Regions from separate parts of the Citrobacter meridianamericanus genome, predicted to be linked through region 2. Evidence: predicted binding sites of a transcription regulator. Region 2 holds the regulator's gene; each other region holds the start of a gene.
The links. Region 2 encodes PhoB, which activates phosphate uptake and scavenging genes when phosphate is short. Its sites were predicted from a motif close to CTGTCATAAAACTGNCNNAT; they were not measured.
Positions count from the first base shown of each region.

Region 1: a site for PhoB is predicted at 1,805-1,824, ahead of glpT (glycerol-3-phosphate transporter). Genes of this name have one in related genera too.
Region 3: a site for PhoB is predicted at 1,131-1,150, ahead of uvrB (excinuclease ABC subunit UvrB). Genes of this name have one in related genera too.

Region 1 covers NZ_CP101036.1:1,843,685-1,846,971, reverse strand. Annotated here, with positions in the region: gene glpQ (glycerophosphodiester phosphodiesterase) at 1-314, opposite strand, end outside; gene glpT (glycerol-3-phosphate transporter) at 318-1,676, opposite strand; gene glpA (anaerobic glycerol-3-phosphate dehydrogenase subunit A) at 1,947-3,287, shown strand, end outside.
Region 2 covers NZ_CP101036.1:4,079,266-4,082,552, reverse strand. Annotated here, with positions in the region: gene sbcD (exonuclease subunit SbcD) at 1-1,139, opposite strand, end outside; gene phoB (phosphate response regulator transcription factor PhoB) at 1,334-2,023, shown strand; gene phoR (phosphate regulon sensor histidine kinase PhoR) at 2,074-3,287, shown strand, end outside.
Region 3 covers NZ_CP101036.1:3,623,288-3,626,574, reverse strand. Annotated here, with positions in the region: gene NMD08_RS17865 (ATP-binding cassette domain-containing protein) at 1-631, opposite strand, end outside; gene uvrB (excinuclease ABC subunit UvrB) at 1,401-3,287, shown strand, end outside.

The DNA of each region.
Region 1 (3,287 bases), 2.2 Mb from region 2:
GTAAAGTCGATAGCGTAGTAACGCCCATCTTTACGCGCACGATCCGGGAAACGCTCGGCAACATCGGTGACACGGTCAAGATAGTGGTCATGCAGGACGACCAGATGGTCGTCCTTGGTCATCACCAAATCCTGCTCCAGGTAATCCGCTCCCTGAGCATAGGCCATCGCTTTCGCAGGTAACGTATGCTCTGGCAGATAACCACTGGCACCACGGTGCGCAATCACAATTTTATCTGCGGCAACTGCCGCGCTGCTCACAACCATACCTGCCAGCATCAGCGCCACGCTGAGACTTTTCAATGCGGTTTTCATCTATTAGCCCCCGTTACGCTTGAGCTGCATCTCTTCGTGGTGGCGTTTTTCGCCAATCATGACGACTACCAGCAGAATAACCGCCAGCACGCTACCGCCAATCATCACCATAAAGCCGCCGTCCCAACCGAAGAAGTCAACGGTGTAGCCGACAATGGCGCTCGCGGCCACAGAACCGCCGAGATAACCGAACAGACCGGTAAAGCCAGCCGCCGTCCCCGCCGCTTTTTTCGGCGCCAGTTCCAGCGCGTGCAGACCAATCAACATGACCGGGCCGTAGATCAGGAAGCCGATGATAATCATACAAGCCATATCCACGTTCGGATTACCTGCCGGGTTCATCCAGTAGACGATGGTCGCAATCGTTACCAGCGTCATAAAGAACACACCGGTCGCGCCACGGTTTCCACGGAAGACTTTATCCGACATCCAGCCACACAGCAGCGTGCCAGGAATCCCCGCATATTCATACAGGAAGTACGCCCAGGATGATTTATCCAGTGCGAAATGTTTCACTTCTTTCAGGTAGGTTGGTGACCAGTCCAGGATGCCGTAGCGCAGCAGATAAACAAACACGTTAGCGATAGCGATGTACCACAACAGTTTGTTCGGCAGTACGTATTGCATGAAGATCTGCTTCGCAGTCAGCTCTTCTTCCGCTTTCTCGTTGTAATCATCCGGGTAGTCGTTCTTGTACTCTTCGATAGGCGGCAGGCCACAGGACTGCGGCGTATCACGCATCATAGCAAAAGCAAACAGCGCGACGACGATCGCACCGAAAGCAGGCATGTACAGCGCCGCTTTCCAGTCATTGAACCAGGCCATACCGAGCAGGAACAACAGAGGAGGCAGACCGCCGCCCACGTTGTGCGCACAGTTCCAGACGGAAACAATGCTCCCACGCTCTTTCTGCGACCACCAGTGCACCATGGTACGACCACACGGCGGCCACCCCATCCCCTGGAACCATCCGCAGAGGAACAGCAGCACAAACATAATCGCAATGCTCGATGTCGCCCACGGCACAAAGCCCATAAACAACATCACTGCCGCAGCCAGTATCAGACCCGCTGGCAGGAAAACGCGCGGATTCGAGCGATCCGAAACGGACCCCATGATGAATTTCGAAAATCCGTAAGCAATGGAGATACCGGACAATGCAAAACCCAGATCGCCACGCGAGAACCCCTGCTCAACCAGATACGGCATCGCAAGGGCAAAGTTCTTACGTACCAGATAGTACGCGGCATAACCAAAGAAAATCCCCAGAAAAATCTGCCAACGTAATCGACGATATGTCGGGTCGATCTCCGCTGCAGGCAAACGCGCCGTGTGTGACGCTGGTTTAAAAATACTCAACATAGTGTAGCCTCCGTGGCCGTCTCTCATTCGAAGTAAACACTGCAGTTCGTCATTACTACCCTACCGCTCCCAGTGTGGCCGCGATGTTAAGGAAAGATACATAACAAAAATGTGAAACGCAGCACATATTGTTACAGATTTATGACAAATGTTCATAAAGGCGCACGAAATCACGTTTCATTTTCGAATAATGAGCGATTATGCGCGAAATCAAACAATCCATGTTTTTTATGTGGCTAAATGATAAAAAACGAACTGTGAGGAAAAACAATGAAAACTCGCGACTCGCAAACAAGTGACGTGATTATCATTGGTGGAGGAGCAACAGGTGCAGGGATCGCACGCGATTGTGCGCTGCGCGGGTTGCGCGTCATCTTAGTGGAGCGCCACGATATCGCCACAGGTGCGACCGGACGTAATCACGGCCTGCTGCACAGCGGTGCGCGTTATGCCGTCACCGACGCTGAATCTGCCCGTGAGTGCATCAGCGAAAACCAAATCCTGAAACGTATCGCCCGCCATTGCGTTGAGCCGACGGACGGTCTGTTTATTACCCTGCCGGAAGATGAACTCTCCTTTCAGGCAACCTTTATTCGCGCCTGTGAAGAGGCCGGTATCCGCGCCGAAGCGATCGACCCTAAACAGGCGCGCATTATCGAACCTTCAGTCAATCCACAGCTGATTGGTGCAGTAAAAGTACCGGACGGCACAGTCGATCCTTTCCGCTTAACCGCTGCCAATATGCTGGATGCGCGCGAGCATGGTGCGGTTATCTTGACAGCGCATGAAGTGACAGGACTGATTCGCGAAGGCACGACGGTGTGCGGCGTTAACGTGCGCAATCATCTGACGGGTGAGATGCAGTCTCTGCATGCGCCAGTTGTAGTGAACGCTGCCGGGATCTGGGGTCAGCGCATTGCGGAATATGCCGATCTGAGTATCCGTATGTTCCCGGCGAAAGGTTCGCTGCTGATTATGGATCATCGGATTAACCAGCATGTCATCAACCGCTGTCGTAAACCCTCTGACGCCGATATTCTGGTGCCAGGCGATACCATCTCATTGATCGGTACCACCTCACAGCACATTGATTACGACGATATCGACAGCAACCGCGTTACCGCAGAAGAAGTCGACATTCTGCTGCGTGAAGGCGAGAAACTGGCGCCGATTATGGCGAAAACGCGCATTTTACGCGCCTACTCCGGCGTGCGTCCGCTGGTGGCAAGTGACGACGATCCGACCGGTCGTAACGTCAGCCGTGGGATTGTCCTGTTCGATCACGCACAGCGTGACGGACTGGAGGGGTTTATCACCATTACCGGCGGCAAACTGATGACCTACCGCCTGATGGCGGAGTGGGCTACAGATGCCGTTTGCCGCAAGCTGGGTAATACCGAACCTTGCACAACGGCAGCCACCGCGTTACCTGGCTCACAGGAATCTACCGAGCATACGCTTAAACGCGTCATTTCGTTACCAGCACCACTGCGCGGATCGGCGGTCTATCGTCATGGCGATCGTACCCCGGCGTGGCTAAGCGAAGGTCGCCAACACCGCAGCCTGGTTTGTGAATGTGAAGCGGTCACCGCGGGCGAAGTGCAATACGCC
Region 2 (3,287 bases):
CGCTGCGGTTCTTCGAGTTCTTCCAGCGCCAGGCGGCGGTCAAAAACCTCCGCCACGCTCAGCTCGCTTAATGTTTCACGACGTTCATTGGCCATAATACGTTCGCGCTGTTCCCGACTGCGGCGCACCAGTAACACCTCTACCGGTAAATCTTCGGTCAAGGCCTGGATTTTACGCTGCATATCATGCAGATAGTCATCGGTGGTAATTTCAATATCCAGCCACACCGGCGGCTCTTGCTGTACGTTGCGCCACTGTTCAAGCTGGGCGGTTATGGCGGCTAGATCGCCTTTCAGTACCGCAAGTTGCTGCGTGATCGGTACGGTGATATTTTCAACGGCGCTGAGTTTCCCGGCATCAAAGCTCACCAGATGCACGCATTTGTTTTTGCCGCACTCGTCAAAACTGAGCGCAATCGGCGAGCCGCAGTAGCGAATATGCTCTGTGCCACCAATAACCTGCGCCCGGTGAATATGGCCCAGCGCGATGTAGTCCGCCGGAGGGAAGTTTTGCGCCGGGAAGGCGTCCAGCGTACCGATATAAATCTCACGGACGGCGTCACTTTTACTGGCGCCGACAGTGGTCAAATGCCCGGTCGCAATGATGGGCAGATTCTGGTCACCACGTAGCGTGCAGGCGTCCTGATACTGCTGCTGGTAATAGTCGGTGATGGCTGACAGCAAATGCTGCTGTTTCTCTTGTCCGGTCAGCCCCGCCTGGCTGGTTATGATGTCGCGCGGACGTAAGAAAGGAACCGGGCACAGGATCGCCCCCGGCGTGCCGTCACGTTGCAGTAGAACCTGCGGCGCATGACCGGCGCTGGCAACGACTGTGGTGTTGAGAAACGCCAGAATATCGCGGGACTCATTGAGTGTGGCGACGGAGTCGTGGTTGCCTGCCAGTACCACCAGATGACAGCCGGTTTGCTGCAGATTAACGACAAAACGGTTATACAGCTCACGGGCATAGCTTGGCGGTGAGCCGGTATCAAAAATATCGCCTGCCACAATAATGGCATCCACCTGATGGGATTGTGCCGTTTCCAGCAGCCAGTCGAGAAAGGCCTGATGTTCAGCGGCGCGGCTCTTGCTGTAGAAATTTTGGCCCAGATGCCAGTCAGACGTGTGAAGGATGCGCATAAGAGTTCCATGACGATAAAACAATGGCGGGGATTATAACCCTGCATGGGAGAGAATATCTTGTCTCCGGGCTGTCATAATTCAATGGCCTGCGTTAAACCTGGATGATCTTTTCATAAATCTGTCATAAATCTGACGCATAATGACGCCGTATTGATACTGATGATGACAAGCAACTAATAACAGGGCAAATCATGGCGAGACGTATTCTGGTCGTAGAAGATGAAGCTCCAATTCGTGAAATGGTCTGCTTCGTGCTCGAGCAAAACGGTTTTCAACCCGTAGAAGCCGAAGACTATGACAGTGCTGTGAACCAACTCAATGAACCCTGGCCGGACCTCGTCCTGCTTGACTGGATGCTTCCCGGTGGCTCGGGTCTACAGTTTATTAAACATCTCAAGCGTGAAGCGATGACGCGGGACATCCCGGTGATGATGCTGACGGCGAGGGGAGAAGAGGAAGACCGCGTTCGTGGTCTGGAAACCGGCGCGGATGACTATATTACCAAACCGTTTTCTCCTAAGGAGCTGGTGGCGCGTATTAAAGCTGTTTTGCGTCGTATTTCGCCGATGGCAGTGGAAGAGGTTATTGAGATGCAGGGGCTAAGCCTTGATCCCACCTCGCATCGCGTGATGACTGGTGATGATCCGCTGGATATGGGGCCGACCGAATTCAAGCTGTTGCACTTCTTTATGACTCACCCAGAGCGTGTCTACAGCCGCGAGCAACTCCTCAATCATGTCTGGGGAACCAATGTATACGTGGAAGACCGGACTGTCGATGTGCATATCCGCCGCTTACGTAAGGCGCTGGAGCACAGCGGACACGATCGTATGGTGCAGACGGTTCGCGGAACGGGATATCGTTTTTCGACCCGCTTCTGACTGACAAGAATCAGGGCCTGAAGGATTAGGCCGTTTAGGGAGTAAGGCGTTTGCTAGAACGATTGTCATGGAAAAGGTTGGTACTGGAGCTGATCCTGTGCTGCATACCGGCATTTATCCTTAGTGCTTTTTTTGGTTACCTGCCCTGGTTTTTACTGGCGTCGGTAACGGGCCTGCTTATCTGGCATTTCTGGAATTTATTACGTTTGTCCTGGTGGCTATGGGTCGACAGAAGTATGACGCCCCCGCCGGGGCGCGGCAGTTGGGAACCGCTGCTGCATGGGCTGCATCAAATGCAGTTGCGCAACAAAAAACGTCGTCGTGAACTGGGTAATCTGATTAAGCGCTTTCGCAGCGGGGCGGAATCGCTACCCGACGCAGTGGTGCTAACCACCGAAGAAGGCGGTATTTTCTGGTGTAACGGACTGGCTCAGCAGGTTCTTGGACTGCGCTGGCCGGACGATAGCGGGCAAAATATTCTTAACCTGCTGCGCTACCCGGAATTCACACAATATTTGAAAACGCGCGATTTTAGCCGGCCCATCAATCTGGTGCTCAATACCGGACGGCATCTGGAAATTCGCGTAATGCCCTATACCGATAAGCAATTGCTGATGGTGGCGCGCGACGTTACCCAGATGCATCAACTGGAAGGTTCACGACGTAACTTTTTCGCCAATGCCAGCCATGAACTGCGTACCCCGCTGACGGTGCTGCAAGGCTATCTGGAAATGATGCAGGAGCATCCGTTAGAAGGGACAACGCGCGAAAAAGCGCTGCATACCATGCGTGAACAAACGTACCGGATGGAAGGGTTAGTGAAGCAACTGCTAACGCTGTCAAAAATTGAGGCTGCGCCAGCGCTGCAATTGAATGAGAAGGTCGATGTGCCCATGATGCTGCGCGTGGTTGAGCACGAAGCGCAAACGCTGAGCCAGCACAAACATACGTTTACTTTTGATGTTGATAACAGCCTGAATGTGCGGGGTAACGAGGAGCAGTTGCGTAGCGCTATCTCGAATCTCGTCTATAACGCGGTGAACCATACGCCTGCGGGAACGCACATTACCGTACGCTGGCAGCATGTGCCTTCGGGGGCGGAATTTTGTGTGGAAGACAACGGTCCAGGCATTGCCGCCGAGCATATTCCACGCCTGACCGAGCGTTTTTATCGCGTAGACAAGGCGCGATCGCGGCAAACGGGCGGGAGCGGACTCGGGCTGGCCATCGTGAAGCATGCCTTGCATCATCACGACAGCCGTTT
Region 3 (3,287 bases), 460 kb from region 2:
ACAGGCAATAGCAATCGGCGACCCGTCGAATAAACGGCAGGCTCTGCTCCGCGAGCATAATGGCGATGCCAAGTTCCTGGCTTAGCTTGACAATCAGATTACCCAGCCTGTGGATATAAGCCTGACCACTTCCTCGCGTGGGTTCATCGAGGATCAGCAGGCGCGGGCGTGTGACCAGCGCGCTGGCGAGCGCAAGCTGGTGCTGATTTTCCTCCGACAATGCCACTCCTTTGACCTGACGCAGTTCGAAAAGCTGTGGAAACAGGTGGTAAATATCGCTGCTGTTCATCGTTTCGCTTTCTTCAACCGCCTGACGCGCAATATGCAGATTTTCCTCGACCGTTAGTTGTGAAAAAATCCGTCTCTCTTGTGAAACGTAGTTAATACCCAGCGCAATGCGATTTGCCGTCGGAATCGGACTCAGGTCGCGCGGCGGTGCGCCAGCCTGATGCCAGAACATGGTTCCGCTTTCAATCGGTAAATTGCCGATAATGCAATTGGCAAGCGTAGTCTTTCCCATCCCCGGAAGCCCCAGCACGCCGGTACATTTGCCGGGCAGCAGGTCGAGATCCACATCCCACAATGAGTGTTGATTGCCGTAATAGTGATTCACTGCGCGAAGACTCAACATAGATTTCTCCATCATGATGTTATCGGCCCCACTAACAGGTCGTCGGAAGAAACCTGCAATTCTCTTGCCAGAAGCGGGATTCGTGGTAGAAACAGCGTGATAGCATACTAAAAGCGCAAAAATGTCCGGTTCATCAGATGGGAAGGGCTGTTTTGTGCACATTGCCAGTGCCTGGCGGTATCGTGATGGTGCAGGCAGGAAAATGATGAAAATGCGAGCAAGATCCCGGCCATTCCAGGTTGCTTCGTTAGCTGATAAATATCAAAAAATAGCGATAATTTTTTTTTATGCCTGCGGAAAAGAGAGTCAGGGTGTTTTTGCCAGGCTACAGTCCATACGGGTTGGAGGCAGTTATCCACTATTCCTGTGGATAACCTTGTGTATTAGAGTTAGAAAACACAATGTAAGCGAGAGAAGACGCGGGTTGCGACTAAATTGATGCGAAAGACGGCTTGTGATAATAATCATTAAATTACAGAAAGTTAGATAAAAGCAATGGCTGTCGCAGAAGTGTCATGTGTTGCCACAAAACTTTCATCGGGTAGCTTGACAAATGTTAAAAAAGTCATTGCTTTGGGGATAACACGTTTTTGCTGGTGTTTTATCTTGTCTCTGGCCAAATTTTAGCCTGTACTCACGCTCGTTCAGATGGCGTATCAGAAATATTCTGGCGTGTTACTGTTTTTTCATCCAGTATTTTTTACTGGCAAAATATACCACTGCGAGTAAAATTACACACCTGCCCGCCCATTGCTTCAGGTAGCTGCTCATGAGTAAACCGTTCAAACTTAATTCCGCTTTTAAACCCTCTGGCGATCAGCCTGAGGCAATTCGCCGTCTGGAAGAAGGGCTGGAGGATGGTCTGGCGCATCAGACGCTACTGGGGGTGACGGGGTCTGGGAAAACATTCACCATCGCTAACGTGATTGCGGACTTGCAGCGTCCTACCATGGTGCTGGCCCCCAATAAGACGCTTGCTGCTCAGCTGTACGGTGAGATGAAAGAGTTCTTCCCGGATAACGCGGTGGAGTATTTCGTCTCTTACTACGACTATTATCAGCCGGAAGCCTACGTACCCAGTTCTGACACCTTCATCGAGAAAGATGCTTCGGTCAACGAACATATTGAGCAGATGCGCCTGTCGGCAACCAAAGCGCTGCTGGAGCGTCGGGATGTCGTCGTCGTGGCCTCCGTTTCCGCTATCTATGGTTTGGGCGATCCGGATCTGTACCTGAAGATGATGCTGCATCTGACGGTAGGGATGATTATCGATCAACGCGCGATCCTGCGCCGCCTTGCGGAACTGCAATACACCCGCAACGATCAGGCATTTCAGCGCGGGACCTTCCGTGTGCGTGGTGAAGTGATCGACATTTTCCCGGCTGAATCCGACGACATCGCGCTGCGTGTGGAACTGTTTGATGAAGAGGTTGAACGCTTATCGCTGTTTGACCCGCTCACCGGGCAGGTCGAATCCACGATTTCGCGCTACACCATCTATCCTAAAACGCACTACGTGACGCCGCGCGAACGTATCGTGCAGGCGATGGAAGAAATCAAAGTTGAGCTGGCAGAGCGGCGTAAAATTCTGTTGGCAAATAACAAATTGTTGGAAGAACAGCGGTTAAGCCAGCGTACACAGTTCGATTTGGAAATGATGAATGAGCTGGGTTACTGCTCGGGGATTGAAAACTACTCCCGCTATCTGTCCGGGCGTGGCCCCGGCGAGCCGCCGCCGACGCTGTTTGATTACCTGCCTGCCGACGGTCTGCTGGTGGTGGATGAATCCCACGTCACAATCCCACAAATTGGCGGCATGTATCGCGGAGACCGGGCGCGTAAAGAGACCCTGGTTGAATACGGATTCCGTCTGCCCTCGGCGCTGGATAACCGTCCGCTCAAATTTGAAGAGTTTGAGGCGTTGGCTCCACAAACCATCTACGTTTCAGCGACGCCGGGTAACTATGAGCTGGAGAAATCTGGTGATGAAGTGGTCGATCAGGTAGTACGACCGACCGGCCTGTTGGATCCGGTCATTGAGGTGCGTCCGGTGGCGACGCAGGTTGACGATCTGCTGTCGGAGATCCGCACCCGTGCGGCGATTAACGAACGTGTGCTGGTCACTACGCTCACCAAACGCATGGCGGAGGACCTCACCGAATATCTCGAAGAACACGGTGAGCGAGTGCGCTATCTGCACTCTGACATCGATACCGTGGAACGCATGGAAATCATTCGTGACCTGCGTCTGGGCGAGTTTGACGTGCTGGTGGGTATCAACCTGTTACGTGAGGGCCTGGACATGCCTGAAGTCTCGCTGGTGGCGATTCTGGACGCAGACAAAGAAGGGTTCCTGCGTTCTGAACGTTCGCTGATCCAGACCATTGGTCGTGCGGCGCGTAACATCAACGGTAAGGCTATTCTTTACGGCGACAAAATTACCGCCTCAATGGCCAAAGCGATTGGTGAAACTGAACGTCGTCGTGAGAAACAGCAGCTTTATAACGAAGAACACGGCATTACGCCGCAGGGGCTGAATAAGAAAGTGGTCGATATTCTGGCGTTGGGTCAGAATATTGCGAAGACCAAGGCGAAAGGCAAAGGGAAGTCACGCGCAGGTGCGAAGTCTGAGGTTGTCGAACTGGATATGACGCCA